Regions from separate parts of the Paenibacillus sp. NPDC093718 genome, predicted to be linked through region 1. Evidence: predicted binding sites of a transcription regulator. Region 1 holds the regulator's gene; each other region holds the start of a gene.
What was found. Region 1 encodes Rex, which represses fermentation and respiration genes when NADH is low (regulators of the CRP and FNR family bind a similar motif). Its sites were predicted from a motif close to TTGTGAAATATTTCACAA; they were not measured.
Positions count from the first base shown of each region.

Region 2: the regulator Rex is predicted to act here: its motif matches at 4,609-4,626, upstream of ACQKPA_RS13750 (TorD/DmsD family molecular chaperone).
Region 3: the regulator Rex is predicted to act here: its motif matches at 5,526-5,543, upstream of adhE (bifunctional acetaldehyde-CoA/alcohol dehydrogenase).

Region 1 covers NZ_JBNNUS010000002.1:851,184-859,440, reverse strand. Annotated here, with positions in the region: gene panC (pantoate--beta-alanine ligase) at 1-541, shown strand, start outside; gene panD (aspartate 1-decarboxylase) at 534-917, shown strand; gene ACQKPA_RS09675 (hypothetical protein) at 1,039-1,668, shown strand; gene dinG (ATP-dependent DNA helicase DinG) at 1,838-4,714, shown strand; gene ACQKPA_RS09665 (redox-sensing transcriptional repressor Rex) at 4,777-5,442, shown strand; gene ACQKPA_RS09660 (amidohydrolase) at 5,417-6,718, shown strand; gene ACQKPA_RS09655 (DUF5590 domain-containing protein) at 6,750-7,268, shown strand; gene ACQKPA_RS09650 (hypothetical protein) at 7,540-8,073, shown strand; gene ACQKPA_RS09645 (AAA family ATPase) at 8,066-8,257, shown strand, end outside.
Region 2 covers NZ_JBNNUS010000004.1:179,747-188,003, forward strand. Annotated here, with positions in the region: gene ACQKPA_RS13740 (TetR/AcrR family transcriptional regulator) at 1-382, shown strand, start outside; gene ACQKPA_RS13745 (efflux RND transporter permease subunit) at 429-3,641, shown strand; gene ACQKPA_RS13750 (TorD/DmsD family molecular chaperone) at 3,721-4,398, opposite strand; gene moaA (GTP 3',8-cyclase MoaA) at 4,740-5,744, shown strand; gene mobA (molybdenum cofactor guanylyltransferase) at 5,892-6,548, opposite strand; gene ACQKPA_RS13765 (MFS transporter) at 6,695-7,975, shown strand; gene ACQKPA_RS13770 (glutamine--tRNA ligase/YqeY domain fusion protein) at 8,126-8,257, opposite strand, start outside.
Region 3 covers NZ_JBNNUS010000006.1:366,505-374,761, reverse strand. Annotated here, with positions in the region: gene pflA (pyruvate formate-lyase-activating protein) at 1-238, opposite strand, end outside; gene pflB (formate C-acetyltransferase) at 282-2,528, opposite strand; gene adhE (bifunctional acetaldehyde-CoA/alcohol dehydrogenase) at 2,848-5,457, opposite strand; gene ACQKPA_RS20035 (Crp/Fnr family transcriptional regulator) at 5,729-6,454, shown strand; gene ACQKPA_RS20030 (asparagine synthase) at 6,543-6,701, shown strand; gene ACQKPA_RS20025 (formate/nitrite transporter family protein) at 6,995-7,789, opposite strand; gene nirD (nitrite reductase small subunit NirD) at 7,837-8,154, opposite strand; gene nirB (nitrite reductase large subunit NirB) at 8,250-8,257, opposite strand, start outside.

The sequences.
Region 1 (8,257 bases):
GTGCGGGGCATCCCGTCCCGGACATTTTGACGGTGTCACCACGGTTGTTAATAAATTGTTTAATATCGTAAAACCTGACTATGCTTTCTTCGGAATGAAGGATGCCCAGCAGGTGGCCGTGATTGAGCAAATGGTACAGGACTTGAACATGGATGTGACCATCGTGCCTTGTCCGATCATCCGCGAATCTGACGGCCTTGCTCTAAGCTCGCGCAACGTCTATTTGAAGCCGGAAGAGCGGGAACAGGCACTTGTGCTGTCGGGCTCGTTGCGGGCTGCTCAGGAGGCAATCCGGCAGGGACAAGCGACGACGGCAGGAGAAATCCATACGCTTCTTCGAGATTATATATCCCGGTCCCCGCTCGCAGATATTGATTATGCAGAATTGCTCACTTTCCCGGAACTTGTTCCTGTGGAAGATTCATATCGCATTGCGGATGAAGGCAGAACCATCATTATGGCGCTGGCCGTACGATTTGGCCGCACCCGTCTCATTGACAATGCGTTACTTCAACCAAAAGTAGGGGGATCCCATGTTTAGAACAATGATGAAATCCAAAATCCACCGCGCAACTGTGACGGAAGCCAATCTGAACTATGTGGGCAGCATTACCATTGATGAGGATCTAATGGAGGCTGCAGACCTTCTGGAGAATGAAAAAGTTCAAATCGTGAACAATAACAATGGCGCCCGTTTGGAAACGTACGTGATCAAAGGCGAACGCGGCAGCGGCGTGATTTGCCTGAATGGGGCAGCTGCAAGGCTTGTACAGCCTGGCGACAACGTCATCATCATTTCTTACGCCATGATGTCCAAAGAGGAATACGACAATCACACCCCAACGGTCGTGATCGTTGACGAATTGAATAAGCCGGTTAACACGGAATACCGTGAGGTTCACGCCGCGGTTCTCTAAGAGGACTCCTAAGAACCAAAATGTGTCGGAACCCTAAAGGGATGAAAAGACCGTCTTCTACAGAAAATGAGTTCAGGTCGACGCACTGATCTCATTTTTCCGCTAAGGGTGGGATGCAGCTATGTTTCAACATGTATTCGCTGAAATGAACAACATGTTAGATGAAATCGTGAAGCATTACCCTTCTGCTCAAGGTCCCCAAAAACAGGCGCTGGTACAAAACTGGAACATGCTCAAAAGCATGAGCGAGGGCATTATCGAGGAATGGCTCCATTTTGAAGAGAAGATGGCCATCTTCCGCGAGAGTGCCGCCTCACCTCCGGTTTTTCCGCCGACCGAAGCGCCTGAATTGCAGCTTGATGCATTCATTCGCGGTCAAGGTTATTACAAGTTGTTGATGTTCCAGCCGGCCATACAGCAGTTTGAGGCGGCCGCCACGGTATTTCCGGATAGCCTTCTGATCAAGCTGTATATTGCGATGTCCCATCTTTATTTGGGGCAAACCATACCAGCATCCGATGTGTTGGTGTCCATCCTGCCCCTGGCAGACAACAAGAAGATGCGGGCGATGATTTATAATGCGCTTGGATGCATCGAGGTGTTAAATGGACAACAAGGGAAGGCCGAGGAGCATTTCGCACTGGCGATTCACAGCGACCCGACGCTTCCTGACCCCATTATCAATCTGGAGGTCTGCAAGCAGAATCGCGGTGAGCTCCAGTACGGCAGCCAATTGATCTCTTTGCTGTAGAAATCAAGCCCAAACAAGAAGCGATGCCAGAGCTCATCCTTGAGACTTTGGTATCGCTTTTTGCCGTATGGAGCGGTGGAGGAGAGCGGGGATTTTTTACCCGGAATGTTCAAAACCCGCAACTTCTGGTATGCTGTTAATTAGTCTGGAGGAAAGGGATTTTATCGAAATGAAATTTGCCGTATTGGATTTTGAAACCACGGGCAACCAGTCAGCAGATGAGATCATTCAGGTTGGACTGGCCATCATCGAAGAGGATCGAAGCATCTCCCGCGTATACGGCACCTATGTCAATCCCGGGATTCCGATCCCTCCTTTTATTACCGGTTTGACCGGCATTTCCGACAGTGATGTAGCGGATGCTCCGTCATTGGAAGAAATGATGATGGAACTCGTGCCCATGCTCGACGATGTCGTATTGGTTGGGCATAATGTCGCTTTTGATTTTAACTTTTTGCAAAATGCACTCGATCGCTGCGGTTATTTACCGTTCAGCGGCCGAATTCTAGATACGATGCACTTCTTAAAAATATGTTTTCCCTCGCTGCCTTCTTATCAGCTCGGGATGGTGTCCTCTCATTTCGGCCTGGAGCATGACCGTCCGCATCAGGCGGACAGCGATGCGCTTGCCACAGCCTATGCGCTGCTGAAATGCCTGGAGGAGATTGATGAGCTTCCTCTGCTTACCGTGCAGCGTTTAAGCGACCTGTTTGCCGACGAGGACAGCGATTTGGCCTGGTTCTTTGACGGCATCCGTGCTGACAGGGAGCTCCAGGCTGTACAAGCCGGGGACACCCATACGTACTATCGTCAATTTGCCATGGCAGTTGACGATTGGAACGATATTGCGCCTGTCCGGGATGAGTCGGAGCCTAATCCCTTGGCTGATGTAAGCTTTGAGCAATACATGAATGATGTCCGTGAACGTCTAAAGGAAACGCTGCCTCATTACGAGAGCAGGGATGCCCAGGACATGATGTTTCAGGAAGTGATGCAGGCACTCGATGAGAATAAACATTTATTGATCGAAGCCGGCACGGGAACAGGCAAATCCCTCGGGTATTTGCTGCCGTCGATTTATCAAAGCGTGAAGCAGGAACAGAAGGTTATGGTGAGCACGCATACGATCAACCTTCAAGAACAGCTGCGTGACCGGGATATTCCCCTGCTCACCCAGGTTGTTCCTTTTCCTTTTAAAGCGGCTATTTTCAAAGGAAGAGGCCATTATTTGTGTTTGAGAAAATTTGAACATAAAATAAATAGAAGAGATTTTCATTCCCCGAAGGAAGATGTGATCACCGCGGCGCAGATGCTGGTCTGGCTGACCCAGACGGAGAACGGGGATGATGAGGAGCTGAACCTTGGCGGTCGCGGAGGGGATTTCTGGGAGACCATTTCCAGTGATTCGGATTCCTGCCTGGGCCGTGCCTGCCCATGGTTCCGCAAATGCTATTATCACAGGGCCAAACATGAAGCGGGCATCGCGGATGTTGTCATTACGAATCATTCGAAGCTGTTCACCGACGTGAAAGCGAATCACCAGCTGCTTCCGAGTTATGAGCGTCTCGTCATCGATGAAGCGCATCATTTGGAGGACGTCGCTGGCAAGCACCTTGGCTTGCAGATGAAATATTTTTCGGTTGTCCACACGTTGACCCGTATGTACAAAGACAGCCGCAGCGGTCAGCTTCCGGCTCTTCGCCAGCTGCTGCAAGCATCATCGCATGAAAAGGCTGTCGAGTGGTCTTCCATCATCGATCGGATCTATCCGGACCTGATCACCGCCAAAGAGAACTGGGACAGGCTCAGCGATCAATTGTTCGGACTACTTCCGGAACGCGGAGATGCGACCCCGGGGGATGCCGGTCAATTCTCGCTTCGGTTATCGCCTCTGAAGAAGCCGAAGGATTGGGATTCGCTTGCCGAGCTGGAGCATCAAATTCATCTGACGCTGGGCGATGTCGTACGCAAGGGTGACAAGCTGATCGCCGAAATGAAGGAAGATTTGGACGACTACAGCGCGGACAGTCTGTTGACAGACCTATCGGGTCTGTTTAAGGACCTGGCCGCACACCGTGAGGACCTGAGGTCCTTCATGGCCCTGAATGATGAAGGTACGGTGTACTGGATGGAGGCCAACGGCAACTTCCGCGGCAAATCGCTGCAGCTTTACGCGGTGCCTGTCGACGTCAGCACCCACTTAAAGGAATTGTTTTTTGACAAGAAACAAAGCGTGATCCTGACATCGGCGACCTTGTCTGTGGACAAATCGTTTCAGTTCATGATCGAGAACTTGGGTCTTCAGGAAGCGGCAGATAGCGGCAACCTGAACACAGTTCTGCTGCCGTCCCCGTTTAATTACAGGGAGCAGGCACTCCTTGTTGTGCCGCGCGATTTTCCGAGCGTGAAGGGCTCGGTCGGGGATGCGCTCTTTGTGAATACACTTGTGCAATCATTGGCTGATACGGCAATCGCGACACATGGTCGCATGCTTGTCCTGTTCACCTCGTACCGCATGCTCCGTCAGGTGCATGAGCCCTTGAAGGAGGCGCTGGCATCCAGCGATATTACGGTACTGGGACAAGGGATGGACGGAACCAGCCGAACCAAGTTAATCCGGAGATTCCAGGATAGCAGCGCTTCGGTCCTGCTGGGTACCAGCTCCTTCTGGGAAGGGGTAGATATACCCGGTGAGGCACTCACTTGCCTTGCCATCGTCCGGCTGCCGTTCCAGCCGCCGAACCACCCATTGGTCGAAGCCAAGAGCGAATTGCTGCAGCAGCAGAAGAAGAACCCGTTCATGAAGCTATCGGTCCCGCAAGCGGTCATCCGCTTCAAACAGGGATTTGGTCGATTGGTACGGACCGCGCAGGATAAGGGGATTGTCATCGTCTACGATACTCGGGTCATTGAATCCTATTATGGGAAGTATTTTTTATATTCCTTGCCGGGACCGAAGATGGAGCACATGCCGACAGAGGGAATCGTTCCCCGAATTTCGGAATGGCTGCAGGCAGAGGCAGGCATAGGGAATCAAGCTGAATAAAGTGAAACCATGAACGAGCACAAACAAATGTAGTTATTAACCTATTATTAGGGGGAGCATGCATGAAATCGGAAAAAATTTCGGAAGCCGTGGTCCGCAGATTACCTGTATACTTGCGCTATTTGAATGAGCTTCAGAAAAGGGAGGTCTCCACGGTTTCCTCCCAGGAATTGGGACAGAAACTGGACCTCAATCCTGCTCAAATTCGTAAGGACCTAGCGTATTTCGGTGATTTTGGACGGAAAGGGATCGGATATGACGTATCTTATCTGATCGAGAAAATTCGCCAGATTCTAAAGCTGGACCAGAAGATCAATGTCGCATTGATTGGGGCCGGTAATCTTGGACATGCATTATCGAATTACAATGCATTTCTAAAGGACAATATGAAGATTGTGGCGGTTTTCGATTCGTATTCTCCCAAAGTTGGTATGAAAATTAACAATTTGGTCGTACAGCCGATGGAGGAACTGGAGAAGACGGTTCATGAGTACGGCATTCGTATCGGAATTATCACCGTTCCGGATTTTGAGGCGCAGAATGTAGCGAATCAGCTTATCGCGGCAGGCATCGAGGCTATCCTGAATTTTGCGCCGACCATCCTGAAAGCTCCATCCCATATCCGGATTCATACGGCTGATTTTACTACGGATTTGCAGAGTTTGGCCTATTATTTGGATAACGGCAAGGAGGATGCAGCACATGACGACAACGAAGTGGATGGTTAAAAACGGAACGTTTGCGGTACTAGAGGAAGGAAAATCCGTGTTACGCGGATATATGGTCGTGGAGAATGACCGGATCACCTACCTGGGTGAAGAAGAGCCGACTGTCCAAGAGGGAACAGAAATCATCGACGGAACCCATCTGTTTTTCCTGCCTGGATTGGTGAACACGCACGGTCATGCGGCCATGTCGCTACTTCGCGGGTATGGCGACGATCTGGCACTACAGGTATGGCTTCAGGAAAAGATGTGGCCAATGGAAGCCAAATTCACGGCCGACGATGTATACTGGGGAACCTCACTCTCCGTGCTGGAGATGATCAAAGGCGGAACCACGACATTTGTGGATATGTATGATCATATGGATCAGGTTGCGAAGGTTGTGCAGGACTCCGGAATGCGCGGCGTTCTGACACGCGGTGTCATCGGATTATGTCCGCCTGAGGTGCAGCAGCAGAAGCTGGATGAGGCGGTTGCATTCGCGAAAGACTGGCATGGCAAGGCTGACGGTAGAATTACGACGATGATCTCACCGCATGCACCCTATACGTGCCCGCCGGATTTCATCGAAAAATTCGTGCAGGCGTCACATGATTTGAATCTGCCTTTGCATACGCATATGTCCGAAACGGAAACGGAAGTCGCTCAGAATGTAAATGACTACGGACTTCGGCCTGTTGCGCATCTAGAGAAGCTTGGCATGTTCTCCCGTCCAACGCTGCTTGCGCATGCCGTTCATCTGACCGATGAAGAAATCGAAATTCTGGCCAAACATCAAGTGATGGTTTCGCATAATCCAGGCAGCAATTTGAAGCTTGCCAGCGGCATCGCTCGCGTGCCTGCACTGCTGAAAGCCGGGGTCACCGTGTCTTTGGGTACCGATGGACCTGCCAGCAATAATAATCTGGATATGTTTGAAGAGATGCGGCTGGCCGCACTGATCCATAAAGGAGTGAGCGGGGATCCAACCGCGATTCCAGCATCCGAAGCGCTTCGGATGGGTACAGAATATGGAGCCAAGTCAGCCTTCCTTACGGATATTGGTACGCTTGCGGTAGGTATGAAGGCAGATATGATCGCATTGAACACGGATCAGGCGCACTTCCTTCCGAAGACGGATTACATTTCTCATGCTATCTACTCCGCCAGTGCGAAGGATGTTGAGCATGTATGGGTTGACGGCAAGCAGGTCGTGAAGAATGGCGCGAGTCTTACTCTCGATGAGGAACGTATCCGCCGGGAAGCGCAGCGTGCCTTTGAGCGTCTTACAACCCTCTAGGGAATAATCAAGGGGAGCGAGGAAGACGGATTTGAAGAAAAAAACGAAGTGGATATTGCTGAGTGTATCCGGCGTGCTGCTGTTACTGCTTGGTTTACAGCTCTATTATTCATATGTTATGAAAGATACATGGAATGAAGAAAGAATGGCAATTGCTGCCGCCAAACAGCATGGCCAATTGGTTACGTCCGGGAAAACCTATAAATCGGTGTGGGGCGAGGATAATAACTATTGGGTGATAAGCGGGAAGGATCAAGACAATCAAGATCGTATGGTATGGGTAAAATTTACGGATGACAACGTACCTGTTGAAGGTGCCGACGCTGTCCAATCCGTTTTGTTGAATACGGGGATGTCGGAAGCCCAGATGCGGGATCAGATTTATAACGAATTGCCTGGCGTAGAAATTAAGCGGTTGCTGCCTGGAATGTATGAGGGCGAGTATGCCTGGCAGCTGCAGTATGAACACAACGGTCAGCGCGGTTATCGGTTTTATCGTTTTCAAGACGGTAACACCATCGGTAATGACATTATTCTTCCAAATCAATAAAAAACGAAGTAAAGAGAGGCGTCCCTTACTATTTAAGAGGGGGCTTCTCTTTTTCTCTCTCATAATTGTAAGCGTATTCAGAAATGATAATGGAAAAACTGTTCTAAATATTTTCACAGACATGCATGAAAAAGTATATAAGATGTGATATACTCATACTTGTACAAAATGAGCATATAAAATACATGCATCCCTATATATCGTTGTTATATGTATTATTGTGTTGCAACATGATAGACAAAATTTCATACAGAAATGAAGGAGGAACTTCATGAAACTACGCATTGTACCTATCATGCTGACTGTCGTGATCTCAGCATCGGTTCTCTTTGGCGGATGGTTTCTGTATCGGCAGATGGCTTTGCAAAATCCGCTGGCCAAAGTTGTGTCACAATATGACGGCGTGAAGGATTCACATATAGATATTAAACAGAATACCGTTACTTTGAATCTTGATTTGGCACCAGATACAAATTTACAAGGTTTGGTTCAGCATATTAAGAAGGAAGGCAAGTCTGTGATTGGCAATCGGGAATTGAAAATCCTGGTGGAGGACCATTCCTCGGAAGCACTGGATCAATGGTGGGAGAAGGCGATGCTGTCAGTCGCTGAAGCGATGGATAATAAGCAATATACCGATATTCAATCATCGCTCGAGCAGCTTGCTGCCCAGTCTCCGAATTTGAAAGCAAAAGCAACGATTGATGACACTAACGTCTATGTCAGCTTGTCAGACGGCAAGTCTGGTAAATTTATAATCTTGCCGCGTCAGTCTGGCAACATGGAGGTGTGGAATCATGCCTAAATTAGCTAAAGAAATCATGTTAGGCTTTATTCCCGTATTGCTGGTATTCCTTGTATTTGTCGGCGTGAACATCGTGCCCTTGCTCATCGCTGCAGCACTTGTAGGCGGCTTGTTGTTTATCGCTAAGATGAAGGGCGGCATCGCTGTAGGCGCAGCGAATGAGCGAAAGCGGAAAAAGAGCGGA
Region 2 (8,257 bases), on a different contig from region 1:
GCTGCTCGATGATATTGTGGAAAGTATTCTGCGCAGACGGCCCGAGCCCCTGATCCCGATGGAGGCGGTGGGGCAATTGGGCCAATTATGCCAAACCGACATTCGTACAACTCGTCACCCGCTCATCGTCATTAAGGCGATGAAGAATGAACTAAAGAAGATTCAGGTAGAGACGGATGTCCGGGAAGATGCAATGGAGTCCCTCCATATTATGGAGAAGGAACTGCTTGCCCTCCAGCCCAGCCGGGCCGTTCTGAAAGGAATGCTTGCTAACTTGGAGGAGATCGAGGAACTTGAAGCCTTGTTTACGGAGCTGAAGGGCACCATTGTTACCGTGCTCGAAAGCTATCTGACACCCGGTGGAATGATGCAGGGAAATTAGTACAAGTTAGAGACATAGAGTTTTGGAGAGGAGAGAGAATCGCCTAATGAAAGGAATTATCAATTTCTCGCTGCGCAACAAGTTTGCGATCTGGCTGCTGACCATCATCGTCAGCTTCGGTGGGTTATACAGCGGACTGACGATGAAGCAGGAAACCATTCCGGATATTAATGTCCCATTCTTAAGTGTCACCGCGATCTATCCGGGCGCAGCCCCTGAAGGGGTTGTGGAGGATGTCACCAAACCGCTTGAGACGAGACTTCGCAATATTGACGGCGTCAAAACCGTAACCTCCACCTCCATGGAGAATGCAGCCAATGTCATGGTTGAGTTTGATTATGGTAGTGATCTGGACAACGCTACAGCTGCTGTTCGTGAAGCCATTAACGAGGTAAAGCTGCCTGATGACGCTCAGAAACCTACCATATCCAAATTCAGCATGAGTTCCATGCCGGTTGTCTCCCTAAGTATTGCGAACAAAGACAACATGGCATTGGATGAATTGACACGCATCACAGAGAATGACATCGTTCCGGAGCTGGAGGATTTGGACGGCGTTGCTTCCATCCAGGTAGCCGGACAATTCGTGAACGAGGTACAGCTTAAGTTTAATCAGGACAAACTGAACGAGCTTGGCTTGACGGAGGATACCGTCAAAGGTATCGTGCAGGGTTCCGCGCTGTACGTTCCGCTCGGCATGTTCGAAATGGACAAATCCCAGAAGGCCGTTGCTATCGATGGCGGCATTATCGGCATTGACGACCTGAAAAATATCGCTATTCCGGTTATTCCGGGCGGCGGTGCAGATGCAGCTGCCGGGGCCGGCGCTCCGAATGCCGGGGCAGGTCAACAACCATCGCAGCAGCCTTCCGGTGACGCAGCTGGGACCGGCCAACAAGGCGCTCCTGGAGCCGGTGCTGCTGCAGGCGGACCAAACGGTGCGCCTGCCGTTCCAACCGGCATTCCAACCGTAAAACTCAGCGAGATTGCCAAAATTGAAGTTATTGGAACCTCGGAATCCATCTCCCGCACCAACGGGAAGGAATCGATCGGTATCCAAATCGTGAAAGCCAACGACGCCAATACGGTTGACGTTGTCAATCAGGTGAAAGACAAGGCAGAAGAATTGAGAGGCCTCTATCCTGGCATGGATCTGACGATCATGCTGGACCAAGGCAAGCCGATTGAAGACTCTGTTCATACGATGCTTTCCAAGGCATTATTCGGCGCATTGTTCGCCGTTCTGATCATAATGGTCTTCCTGCGCAACATCCGTTCGACGATTATATCGATTATTTCGATTCCATTGTCCTTGCTGATTGCTGTGCTCTGTCTGAGACAAATGGATATCACCCTGAATATGATGTCACTCGGTGCCATGACCGTTGCCATCGGCCGGGTTGTCGATGACTCGATCGTCGTTATCGAGAATATCTACCGGCGCATGTCCCTCTCGACCGAGAAATTAACGGGCCGTGAGCTCATCAGCGCCGCTACACGTGAAATGTTTGTGCCGATCATGTCCTCCACTATCGTAACCATCGCGGTATTCCTGCCGCTTACCCTGGTCAGCGGTATGGTCGGAGAGCTGTTCATGCCTTTTGCATTGACGATGGTCTTCGCACTGCTCGCTTCTCTGGTCGTGGCGATTACGCTCGTGCCCGCTATGGCGCACAGCCTGTTCCGCAAAGGCTTGAAGAACAAACATGATCATGCGGAGAAACCGGGCGCAATGGCCCGCGGGTATCGTTCCATTCTGAAATGGACGCTGAATCACAAAGCCATTACATTCCTGGCAGCCATCGCGTTATTGGCAGGAAGCTTGTTCCTGACGAAGTACCTTGGCGTTAGCTTCATTCCGGAACAGGAAGACAAATATGCCATGGTGACTTATTCTCCTGAGCCTGGCGTGATGCTGGAGGATGTGGAGGAACGCGCATTAAAAGCGGAGAAATTGATTCTGGATCAACCTGGAGTCGAAACGATGCAGTACTCCATCGGCGGAAGCAATCCGCTTGGTATGGGATCAGCGAATTCCGGATTGTTCTATATTATGTATGACCCGGACACGAAAAACTTCGAAGATGTCAAAAAAGCGCTTGTCGAGGATCTTGCCAAGGAAGTACCGGACGGTACCTGGTCCAATATGGACATGGCAGCCGGCGGCTTTGGCGGCAGCCAGTTAACGGTTAACGTCTTTGGCGATTCTCTGGAGCAGATCAAGCCGGTGGCTGATCAAATTGCAGAGCTTGCCAACAAGGATACAGCCACCTTCGAGAATGCAGAAACCAGCTTATCCGAAGCGTTCGAGCAGTATACGCTGGTTGCTGACCAAGAGAAGCTGAGCTCCCTTGGCCTGACCGCAGGACAATTGGCAATGAAGCTGTCTCCCGTACGGGAACGTCCGGTCTTGACCGAAGTCAAAATTGAGGACAAGACTTACAATGTTTACATTGAGACGGACAGCAAAACCTATAAGAGCATCAAAGAAATTGAGAACGAAACCGTCACCTCTCCACTCGGTATCGAAGTGCCGATCAAGGATGTCGCCAAGGTGGAAAAAGGAACGACTCCTGACTCCATTATGCGCATCGACGGGAAAATGGTTGTGACCGTCACAGCCGATATCCTGTCCAGCGATGTTGGGTCGGCCTCCACCAACCTGGAGACTGAAGTGAACAAGCTTGAGCTTCCAGACGGCGTATCCGTCCAGTTCGGAGGCGTTACCGAGCAAATCAACGAAACCTTCGGACAGCTTGGACTCGCCATGCTGGCAGCCATCGCGATTGTATACTTTGTGCTTGTGGTTACATTCGGTGGCGGTCTCGCACCGTTCGCCATCCTGTTCTCGCTGCCGTTCATTGTCATCGGAGCCATTATCGGCTTGCTTGTTACAGGCGAGACATTGAACGTGTCTGCACTCATGGGCGTACTCATGCTGATCGGTATCGTCGTGACCAATGCGATTGTATTGATCGACCGCGTGATCCATATGGAACGCGAAGGCATGAGTACCCGCGAAGCCCTGCTTGAAGCCGGCGCTACCCGTCTTCGTCCAATTCTAATGACGGCACTCGCAACGATCGGCGCTCTCCTGCCACTCGTATTCGGTTGGGAGAACAGCGCAGGCATCATTTCGAAAGGACTCGGCATCACGGTTATCGGCGGTCTGATCAGCTCGACGCTGCTCACACTCGTGGTGGTACCTATCGTGTACGAGTTCCTGATGAAGTTCAGCAAGAAAAGAATCGAAGATTAATTAGAACATCAAAGCCCCGGCTTCCTACATTAGGAGGCTGGGGCTTTTTTTTGGATGACTATGATATTGTCCTGACTCGCTAATGTACCAGCACAGCTTCCCTGGAATGCTTCCACGTCTTCAGCATGTTCAGATCCTGTGCGAGGAACTCCTCGAGCAGACTGAATACCGACTGATAAAGCGGGCTTTCCGTGGAGCCCTTTAGATCCTTGCAGAGGGATGGCACCCATGACAACAGATGCTCCTCCAGAAACTTCTCTTGAACCTCCATCAATTGCAGCATGCTATGTTCACAATACGTATTGTTCAGCATACGGTCATGAAGCAGTGTCATAAATTCCAGTTCAATGGCTATATGATCGTCCGCTTCCCCGTGCAGTTTATTAAAGGCAACACCGACGGATGCATAACAATCGGCTAAATCCTGAGCGCATCCATCCTTCGTGTAATGAGACTTTGCCGCTTGACGCTGTTTGGACTGCTGAAGCAATCGGCGGTATTCCGCCCCTTCGTATTCGCAAATCCGAACCAATTCCTCAGGTGAGCGTCCACATAAATAGGTCATCAGGTCCGTACCGGCCTTCGAACACTCCGCAGCCTTGCTAATTCCGCTTCCGCGGCTCCATTCCGCAATCATAGACAAGCTGGGCCAATTGCCCAAAAAATCGATGAGCAGCTCGTAGACCGTACCCCGGTTTTCAAGCCATCTGTGACAGACGTCAGGCACCTCCAAAGTTTGAACAGGTGATATCGCCATATCGAACCTCCTATTGGTAACCTTTCTTGTTGGATGTGATATCCTTGACAGTATATCTTAGATGAACGTCTAATGAAAGCAGTTTGAAATGATTTCCGAAAATTTCGGAAAAATCAGGAAACTTTCGGAAATCTAGAATGTCACTACTCGCTTTCAAGGGGAGAAAGCTTTTGTCCACAGCTTCAATATACTGGATCCCGAAAGCGTTTTCTGTGATTCTTCTCACAAAAGAATGGCCGTTTTGCCGCAGCTTGTCCTGCCGGCATGACTCAAACGGTGCATTGACTCCCGTTCAGGGAATGGCTACAATGTGACCATGCATGCTATAAAGGGGGATTTCCATGATCGAACCGCTTAAAGATTCTTTCGGTCGGGTCCATGATTATATTCGTATCTCAGTGACGGATCGATGCAATCTTCGTTGTGTCTATTGTATGCCGGAAGAAGGGATGGAATTCCAACCACCCGATCAGATTATGAGTTATGAAGAGATCGCAGCGATCATGCGCGTCCTTGCCCCCATGGGCGTCTCCAAAGTACGCCTTACCGGCGGCGAGCCGCTGGTACGCAAGGATCTGGAATCCTTGGTCCATATGATTGCTTCCATTGAAGGAATTCAAGATATATCCCTGACTACCAACGGGATCATGCTCCCCTCCAAAGCTCGCCTGCTTAAGGAAGCCGGACTTACCCGAATCAACATCAGTCTGGATTCGCTTCATGAGGATCGCTACGCGCGCATTACGCGCGGCGGTCAAGTGCGTAAAGTGCTGGAAGGCATTGAAGCCGCTTATGAAGCTGGCCTGGATCCCATCAAACTGAACATGGTGCTAATGAAGGGCTTCAACGAAGACGAAATTCGCGACTTTATCGCGCTGACGCTCGATCGTCCCCTACATGTCCGCTTTATTGAATACATGCCGATCGGGCAAGCGTCCGATGCCTGGCGAGATTCGTATCTGCCGCTCAGCCGGGTATCCGAAGTGTGCCAGGAGGCGGGTTGGACTATTCAGGAAGAGCAGGGGCCATCCGGCAACGGACCTTCACGAAATATGAAGGTGGTTGGAGCTACAGGAACCTTCGGTCTGATCCATCCGGTCAGCGATCATTTCTGCGATTCCTGCAACCGCCTCAGGCTGACGGCTGACGGCCACATCAAGGCTTGCCTGTACTGGTCCGACGAATTTAACGTGCGCCGCGTCGTCGATGATCCTTCCGCGGTGGCAAACCTGTTCCGCAAAGCGCTGGGTTCCAAACCGTTGAATCATGAAATGGCGCTCGCGCTCGAGAAAAAAATGCAAAGCCATACCCCCACCGTCCGGCGTATGTCACAGATCGGCGGATAAACCGTCGGCTGTGCGTATAATAGCCGAAGGCAGTCATATGGTTGATATTAAAATCCCCGCCAAGCATTTAGCTGGCGGGGTTATTTTTTTATGATGAATACCGTTTCGTCGTGCTTTTGTACACCTTTATTCAGCTATAGAAATCTACTATCTATCCTCAGGCAAGTCCGCATTCATCAGGCCGGCTGCTGCCTCGTATTCCCCAGGCGTGTTCATATTAAATAAAATTTTGCGCGGATCAAGACCCGTAATTGCCTCTAATTGCTCCTCGTGCACGAAGACGGCATTCAGCTCCTGCACCCACTCCACCATGCGAAGTTGTCCCTTGTTCAGCCTGCGTTCAAGGCCTTCTACGATTTCTTTGCGATATGCCGCCAGCAGCGGATGCACCCTGCCTTCTACAACAGGAATTACAGCATCGGCTGTGAGCTGCTGATTCGCCAGATTCAGCAATCCCCGAAGGAAACGCTCATGGATATGGGGCATGTCGCACGCAGCGACCATATTCCATGTGCTTTGGGATGACTTGAGCGCTGCATGAAGACCCGCCATCGGGCCTTGCCCGACATAAAGGTCGGGAACGCATTCCAATCCGAGAAATTGATAAGACTCGGGGGTATTGGTGGATAGGATGACGCGGCCGCTAACCCCGTCAAGCGCCTGGACCGTTCGCTCGATCAAACTCATTCCCTGCATGGGCAGAAGCGCCTTGTTTCTTCTCATTCTCCGGGAGGCCCCGCCTGCAAGTACGATACCCGTCACCTGATCCGGCGAAAAGCCGACATCTATGGGTTGACCGCTCATATGTTCTACCCCCCTTTCTTACACGTTGTAAAAAAACTTGATTCAGTTTATAGGTTAATAAGCAGAATAATGGAAAATCATTTAAAAGATGGTTTGTATCCCTTTTCAATGCGTGATACATTGAAAGGGAAAGCGGCTTTTTTTCGATGCCGCGATTGTGGATTGTATTCGGTTTGAAAGGAATGACCTACTTGCGGAATATGGACAACGCCCAACCTTCGCTGATATCGCTCAAGCTGTTCAACTTCTTCATTTACGGAACCATGGTCATCTTCACCGGTTTCTTCCAGTTATATTTGCAAGACATCGGCATGAGCAAAATTGAAATCGGCAGCCTGATGGCGATCGCGCCATTTGTGTCCATCTTCGCCAATCCGTTCTGGGGATTCTGGGGTGATCGGGCGGCAAACATCAAGCGGGTGCTGCTGATCATGATGACCGGTACGCTGCTGCTGGTTCAACTTGTATTTCAGGCGAACACCTATGCAATGATATACATGACAATGATTTTCTTTTATTTCTTCCAGACTCCGATGTTCTCGCAGACAAATTCGCTGATTCTAACCTATATTGAGGGGACGCAGCAAAAGTTCGGCTCGTTCCGGCTATGGGGCTCGCTCGGATGGGCGCTGACGGCTATCGCTGCTGGGCCTGTCATCGACCGGCTCGGGTCGGGGCGCATCGCCATCGTGTTCTCGATTATGCTGCTGGTGGCGGCCGTGTTCATGTTTACGCTGCCCTCCATCCAGAAGACGACAGCATCGGCATCGGTCAGCCTTAGAGGACTCAGCAGGCTGTTCCTGAACTCCTATTTTGTCTGTTTTATCCTGTTAGGCATTATGGTATCCATTCCGAACACAGCCAATAACACTTTTATGTCCCTATACATCCTGGAGCTTGGCGGTACCAAGCAGATGGTGGGCCTTGCGATTTTCTTCTCGTCGATATTTGAAGTGGTGATCTTCATTCTGTTTGACCGCTTCCTGAAACGGAAAATCAATGTCCTGGTCGGCTGCTTGACGATTGTCAGCCTGCTCTTCGCCCTCCGCTGGCTGCTGATGGCGGAAGCCAACAGCGCGCTGGAGGTAGCCTTCATCCAGCTCCTGCACTGCGTAACCTTCGGCGGCTATTTCTATGTCGGCGTGCAGCTGACGATGCTGTTTGTGCCGACGCCGTATCGCGCTTCCGGACAAGCGATCTATACCTTAAGCTGGAGCGGCATATCCGGCGTCATCGGCGGTCTCGCCGGCGGCTGGATGTTCCAGAACTTCGGGGCGCAGATCATGTACCGGACCGGCACGATGCTTGCCATTGTGGGTGCCATCGGCTTTGGCTGGATGTGGTACAACCTTCGCAAGCACGGATATCAGCCGCTGCATCCGGACGATCCCGATAGCGACGAGATGGAGGAGTACGCTGTGAGTTAGATCGTGGTCTGTACGCAAGCCATTCAACAAGATGGTATCACCGTAAATATAACAAGACTCGAATGAATCCTGTAACGGGAATCTTCGAGTCTTATTTGCGTTATAGAGCATAGGAGACGTCTTCTACGCCGCCTATGCCGTTATCTTGATTTAGTTCTTCGGAAGCTGGAACGAGCTCTTCAGGGAGACCACGCGATTAAATACCGGACGTCCTGGCTGCGAATACTTCGAGTCGACGTTGAAATATCCGTGGCGGAAGAACTGGAACTTGTCCTGTGGCGC
Region 3 (8,257 bases), on a different contig from region 1:
GCTCACCGCCGGAGACGGTTAACCCGCCGCCCGATGATCGGTAGTAGCTCAGATAAGGTTCAATCTCAGCCAACACGTCCTCCACCGTCATCTCGCGTCCTTCATGCAGTCCCCAGGTATCCGGATTATGGCAGTATTGACACTTCAAGAGACAGCCCTGCATGAAGAGCACAAAGCGGATACCCGGACCGTCCACCGTTCCGAACGTTTCTATGGAGTGTACATGACCTTTTAGCATGGTGCGTCATCCTTTCTGTATCCGCTATGGTAGTCTTCGATCCTTACATCGATCCGTGGAACGTACGGTTGATGACATCAAGCTGCTGTTCGCGCGTCAGTTTGACGAAGTTGACCGCATAACCGGATACCCGGATCGTTAACTGCGGATAATTCTCCGGATGCTCCATCGCATCCATCAGCTGCTCCCGGTCAAATACGTTGACGTTCAGATGGTGCGCCTTGCTGCCAAAGTAACCGTCCAGCATCGAAACCAGGTTGTTCACACGGATATCACTTTCTTTGCCAAGTGCTTTTGGCACGATCGAGAACGTATTCGAGATGCCGTCGAGACTGTCCTCATATGGCAGCTTGGCCACGGAGATCAGCGAAGCGAGAGCTCCCTTCTTATCGCGTCCGTGCATGGGATTCGCGCCTGGTGCAAACGGCTCGCCTGCCTTACGTCCATCCGGCGTGGTTCCTGTCTTCTTGCCGTATACCACGTTCGACGTAATCGTGAGGACCGATTGGGTTGGCATGGCATCACGGTAAGCCTTGTGCTTGCGAATCATGCTCATGAAGACCTCGACCAGCTCAACGGCGATGCTATCCACGCGATCATCGTTGTTGCCGTAGCAAGGGAACTCGCCCTCGATTTCAAAATCCACCGCAATTCCTTGCTCATTGCGTACCGGTTTCACCTTTGCGTATTTAATCGCGCTCAGTGAATCCGCTGCTACGGACAGGCCAGCGATGCCGCATGCCATCGTGCGCAGGATATCCCGGTCGTGAAGCGCCATTTCAATCCGCTCGTAGCTGTATTTGTCATGCATGTAGTGAATCACGTTGAGGGTATTCATGTAGAGCTTGGCGAGCCATTCCATCATCGGCTTGAAGCGCTTCATGACCTCATCATAACTTAGAACTTCCGCGGTGATGGCCGGATATTCCGGTCCAACCTGGGCGCCGGATTTCTCATCCTTACCACCGTTGATTGCATACAGCAGCGCTTTGGCGAGGTTTGCTCTGGCTCCGAAGAACTGCATCTGCTTTCCGATCCGCATCGCGGATACACAGCAGGCGATGCCGTAGTCATCCCCGTAGATCGGACGCATAAGATCATCGTTCTCATATTGGATCGAGCTGGTTTCGATCGATACCTTCGAACAGTATTTTTTGAAGGCCTCCGGAAGCTTCTCCGACCACAGCACCGTCAAGTTCGGTTCCGGCGCAGGTCCCAAATTGTACAGGGTGTGCAGGAAACGGAAGCTGTTCTTGGTCACTCTCGTTTCACCGTTTACCGACATGCCGCCGATGGATTCCGTCACCCACGTTGGATCTCCGCTGAACAGCTCGTTATAATCCGGCGTACGCAGGAATTTCACGATCCGAAGTTTCATTACGAAGTGGTCGACCAATTCCTGGGCTGTTTCTTCCGTCAGTTTGCCTTCAGTCAGATCCCGTTGAATATAAATATCAAGGAAAGAAGATACCCGGCCAAGCGACATGGCAGCGCCGTTTTGCTCCTTGATCGCGGCCAAATAACCGAAATACAGCCACTGGAATGCTTCCTTCGCCGTATTCGCAGGTTTGGAAATGTCATAACCATGCATAGCCGCCATTTCCTTCAGTTCCTTGAGCGCCCGCATTTGTTCAGACAATTCTTCCCGCAAACGGATGATCGGCTCATCCATGGCATCCACTTCAAGCTCGGCGAGTTCTCTCAATTTGTCCTGAATCAGCGCATCCACGCCGTATAACGATACTCTGCGATAGTCACCGATGATACGTCCACGGCCGTAAGCATCGGGAAGTCCCGTAATAATCCCGGCCTTGCGCGCTGCTCTCATCTCAGGAGTATAGGCATCAAACACGCCCTGGTTATGCGTTTTGCGTATGCCGTTAAAGATGTCCACAACCGCCTGCGGCATTTCAAAGCCGTATGCGTTGCACGCATCAATCATCATCCGGATCCCGCCAAAAGGTTGAATCGAGCGCTTGAACGGCTCATCGGTCTGAACGCCGACAATCTGTTCTTTATCCTTATCCAAATAGCCAGGTTGATGGGAGGTGATGGTTGAAGGTGTATGGACATCCACATCCAGAACCCCGCCGTTCTCACGTTCCTTCTTGGTTAAATCCGATACGATATCCCACAGTGCTTTGGTGTTATCCGTGGGTCCTGCCAAAAATTCATCAGAGCCATAATAGGGAGTAATATTCTCTGCAATAAAATCATTAACGTCAATTCGCTTGGTCCATTTACCTGATTTAAAACCTTTCCAGCCTGCTTCTCTTTCAATCACCGACATATTGAATCCCTCCTAGATTTGCTGGGGCTTGCAAGGACAGACGGGGCCACACCTTGATCTATCTCAGATCTTTAAATGTGATTATTTTCACGATCAAAGGTGACACTACCCCGCCTTGTGCCTTCAAGCTTCTATATCAAAGATCTGAGATTCAGCTTCGTCCTACATCTTTATTGTAGTCCTGATGATCTCTTGCATCTGTGATAATAATCACAAACTTATCTTTTCCCGTGATTTTTATCACTCTGAATCTGGTCTTGCATACCTTGTCTGAAAATCTATATGGATCTTCACGATCGGCGTTTAGAGTCTATCTTGTCTAGAACCGGCCGTAAAATGCGTTGCGGTAAACTTCTGCGAGCTCTGTCACCAGCGGCAGCTTCGGATTGCTCGTTGTACACTGGTCTTCAAAAGCCCGGTCCGCCAAATGCTCAACATTTTTCTCGAAATCTTTAGGGTCGATGCCAAGCTGCTGGAACGACTCCTCGATCCCGAGCTTGCTGTTCAACTCCCGGATTGCGCCAATCAGACTGTTTACGCCCTCTTCCGTCGTCCTTGCAGGCAGTCCGAGAATCCGTGCGATTTCAGCATATCTCTCATCAGCCACAAAGTGAGTGTATTTAGGCCATGCAGCGAATTTCGTTGGCTTCTTCGCGTTGTAACGGATGACGTGAGGCATCAGGATCGCATTGGTGCGTCCGTGTGCCGTATGATACTGACCGCCCCACTTATGCGCAAGACTGTGGTTGATGCCAAGAAACGCATTCGCAAAAGCCATGCCGGCAAGCGTCGATGCATTATGCATTTTTTCGCGGGCGAGTTTGTCGCCGGTAAGCGCCGACCGCTCAAGATACTGGAACACCAGCTGTATGGCCTTGATGGCAAGCCCATCCGTATAATCGCTGGCCATCACCGATACGTAGGCTTCAATTGCATGTGTCAGAACGTCCATGCCGGTATCGGCTACCGCCGTTTTAGGCAGCGTGTATACAAATTCCGGATCGATAATCGCCACATCCGGTGTCAGCTCATAGTCAGCCAGCGGATACTTGGTATTCCCCAGCCCTTTGTCCGTGATGACGGCAAACGAAGTTACTTCCGAGCCCGTTCCCGACGTCGTTGGAATGGCAACGAACTTCGCTTTCCGTCCAAGCTTCGGATATTTATAGACCCGCTTGCGGATATCCATGAATTTTTGCTTCAGATTGTTAAAATCCGTATCCGGATATTCATAGAACAGCCACATGGCTTTCGCTGCATCCATTGGCGATCCGCCGCCCAAGGCGATGATACAGTCCGGCTGGAATCTTGCAAGCATCTCCGTTCCGCGTTCTACGGTCGTTGTCGAAGGATCCGGCTCAACCTCCGAGAAAACTTCGATGGCTACCGGCACTCTGCGCTGACGCAGGTAGTGCTCCACCCGCTCCACATAACCCAGCTTCACCATCATGGGGTCGGTAACGATAGCGACACGGGTGATTTCCGGCATTTTCGCAAGATACTGCGTCGAACCTTTTTCAAAGTAAATTTTGTCCGGCACTTTAAACCACTGCATATTCACGGTTCTTCGATTCACCCTTTTCACGTTGATTAAATTGACAGCCGTTACGTTCGACGAAGTGGAATTACGTCCATACGAACCGCAACCCAGCGTCAGCGATGGCAGATTCGTGTTGTAGATATCGCCGATACCGCCTTGCGAAGATGGCTGATTCACCAAGATACGGCAGGTTTTCATCCGATCCGAGAATTTCATGATGATGTCCTCATTGTGCGAATGGATTACCGACGAGTGGCCCATGCCACCAAAAGCAACCATCTCTTCAGCGCGCGTGATGCCTTCTTCCGCATCTTTCACTTTATAGCAGGCCAGCACCGGGCTCAGCTTCTCGGCAGACAACGGATAGGCAGGTCCGACTCCCTCCAGCTCGGCGACCAGGATCTTGGTGCTTTCCGGTACCTCGAATCCGCAAGCCTCGGCTATCTTAGCTGCCGGCTGTCCAACGATGGACGGATTAACCGCACATTTTTCCGATACCATCGCATGCGCTGTCAGTTTCGCCAGCTCTTCCTTGTTGACAAAATAACAGCCGCTGGCAATCATTTTTTTCTTCACGGTATCATAGATAGGCTCCTCGATAATGACAGCCTGCTCGGATGCGCAGATCATGCCGTTATCAAAGGTTTTGGACAAAATCAAGTCGTTCACCGCCTGATCCAAATCCGCGCTCTTCTCTATAAAGCAAGGCACGTTTCCTGGTCCTACGCCCAGGGCAGGTTTGCCGCAGCTGTATGCCGCTTTGACCATCGCCGAACCGCCTGTAGCCAGAATGCAGGCAACGTCAGGATGATTCATCAGTGCATTGGTTTTATCCATGGAAGGAGCTTCGATCCACTGGATGCAATCGGCAGGAGCACCTTGCTTCACGGCAGCATCCCGCAGTATCAGTGCGGCTTCCCGGCTGCAGGCCTGCGCGGATGGATGGAATCCGAAGATGATCGGGTTTCTTGTTTTAATGGAGATCAGTGCCTTGAATATCGTGGTGGAGGTCGGATTGGTTACCGGTGTGATCCCCATGATAATCCCGATCGGTTCTGCTATTTTTTGAAAGCTGTCATAGGCGTTGTCTTCGATGATACCCACGGTTTTGTCGTATTTAATGCTGTTGTGGATATACTCCGTGGCAAACAGGTTTTTGATGATTTTGTCTTCGTACACGCCGCGTCCCGTTTCCTCGACCGCCATTTTCGCCAGCTGCATGTGCTTCTCAAGGCCTGCCATGGCCATGGCCTGTACAATCCCGTCGACTTGCTCCTGATTCATTTCCATAAACTTTTCTTTGGCCCGATTTGCCTTGTCAATCAGCCCCTGAATGTACTCCGATGCTGTTTGTCCTTTAACTTCCACCGTTCCTTTGCTCACAGCCATATCTCTCGTCCTCCCATGATTCATGTTTCTTTCTACGCTTTGATCGTAACACAGCTGTCTCTAATTTCATGCGAAATATTTCACAATATAAATATTTATCTTTTCTGTGTGATTTACACCTTTCTCCCCCTCCTTTCAAGTGAAAGAGATCACAAAGTTTGAAAATTCGCCACGATTTCCCTCTTATTCTCCCCCAAAAGTGAATGTTTTCACGTTATAATGTATTTAAAGATTAAACAGATCAAATTTTAGGATGTTAGGGGATACCAACATGAATACTGTAGACCATGTAATGGAAATCGAAAACTTAGGGAACACGCTGTGCTTCTCGGAGCAAAACCGCAACCGTCTGCTGGTCAGCATGAAGGAAAGGGTACTCCCTGAAGGATCCCATTTGTTCTGGGAAGGCGATTTCGCCGACAAGCTGTACTACGTTAAACAAGGAAGAATCAAACTAACTAAATCGACTGATGAAGGCAAAGAGCTGATTCTATATATGTACCATCCAGGAGACATGGTCGGGCAAGCCGATCCATTCTTCAGCAATAACCACAGTTTCTCGGCAGAGGTTCTTGAGGATAGCGTTGTCGGTGTCATCGAGCACAAGGATCTGGAACTGCTGATCTGTCAGCACTGCGACTTCGCCATTGATTTTATGAAGTGGATGGGCATTCACCACCGCATCACCCAGACCAAATTCCGGGATCTCATGATGTACGGCAAGCCCGGCGCTTTAACATCGACACTCATCCGGCTGAGCAATACCTACGGGCAACATCAAGCGGATGATACTATTCTCATCAACAAGAAGATTACCCACACCGATCTATCGAACATGATTGGGGCGACCCGCGAAAGCGTGAACCGGATGCTGAGCGACCTGCGCAAAAAAGATGCTATCGAATATGCTGGCGGAATGATTGTCATTAAAGATCTTCCGATGCTCCAGGAAATCTGCCATTGCGAGCTGTGTCCGAACGAAATCTGCCGCATTTAATCGGCCTGCTCCCTTCTGTGCATAATATATAGTCATCTGCTTACAATAAACCTTGTCTTTCCAAACCAAAATAAAGGGAGTGCTCAGCATGCGTGAAGGTTTGATTCCTGCTGTTCTTGGAACTGTGGTTTCTGCTTCGGGTGCCGCTCTGCTTGGCAGCAAGTATAAACTTGCCGCAACCGGTATTCTCGGCTTCGGACTGGCTCATATCGTGCTCGGTGCGATTGACCTCGTGGAACATCGGTAAGGATTGGAAGACAAGATTCACATAGCTGTCCTGTTCAGTTCAATGACTGAGGAGGACAGCTTATTTATGCTAATGCCCTCCTGTTTGCTCCAGCGATGGCATATCTAAAAAGCGGATATCCCAAAAGAACATTAGATCTGACAGGATGCCCTCTTTTTCTGTTAGGAGACGTTCCGTGCAGATCCCTCACTTTAATTAGACAAATGAAAGAAGCGGTCAACCGTTTGGTCGACCGCTTCTTTTCGCCTGTCATCAAGTGAGTAACCTTTATGGGCTCCTTTTCTTGAATCCTCCTATAAAGCCTTTTGCTTGCTCCCTTTTCCCGACGAGATAAACCAATAAGCCATCCCCACAAACAATCCGCCGCCAAGAATGTTCCCTAGCGTGACTGGCACCATGTTGCTGATCCATCCGCCTATGGAAATGGTCTCGGGATGCCCCGGTAATATCGTTGCGAGCGTCAGAAGTGTCATATTGGCTACGCTATGCTCGTACCCTGTCGCAATGAAAGCAAACAGACACCACCATATTAAGATCAGCTTTGTCGTTTCTCCTTTGGACCGAATCCCCATCCACAAGGCCAGACAGACAAGCCAGTTACACAAGATACCCCGGAAGAACAGCTCCATAAACGGATCATTCATTTTCTTGGCGGCAGCCGTGAAGATGAGATGGTCCGGCGGCAGGTCTTTGAACAGACCGGAAGCATACACCAGATAGCTGAGCAGAATCGCCCCTGCCAGATTGCCGATAAACACGAGCACCCAGTTTTTCAGCGTATCCCCCATTGTCGTTCGACCGGATAATGTGCTTATCGTAAAAAACATATGATTCCCGGTAAACAGCTCTGATCCTGCGAACACCACCAACGTGAGCGCGATCCCGAATGCAGCTCCCATGACGAGGGATTGGAAGGGTGAACCGGCAGCTGCGAGCGGCGCCCCCAGTTTAAAGATCAATACAATTCCAATGCCGACATACGCGCCGGCCAGCATAGCCGATACCATATAGCGCAGCAGATTATGATTCATCTGCTCCTTTTTCCCGACGGCGGCATTAACTACGGCTTCCACATCCGTTTTAAACATGGGATACCACCCCTTGATTTCGTCTGTTTAATATGCGATAGCTGGCCTTAAACACCCACCTCAACCTTCCCGTCCACGGCGCGAATCCGATATACACGAACCTGGCCTTGATCCGGAGCCTGTACGAGCCCGGTTGAAAGCTCGATCTTCCAATCGTATAACGGATCGTAGATGTAGTGCCCGGATACGATGGCTTCCGAGAGTGGCCCTCCTTTTGGATGCGGGCTTTGATTGTCCAGCGCAAACCATTGATGATCCGAAGTCCGGAAGATGGCAATCTCCCGGTCTCCGAGATGGACCACCCTTCCGAGCTGTGACAGAAAATCATTTTCATTCCCTACCGTAATAAATCTTTCGGTTTCCATAACATGCAGCCTCCACTTCTCTTGTCTATTCCCATCCATACTGCGACAAACTCTCTATGTTCAGGCGGCAAAAGGGAAGTAGGTTCCTCCCTCATCTATTTGC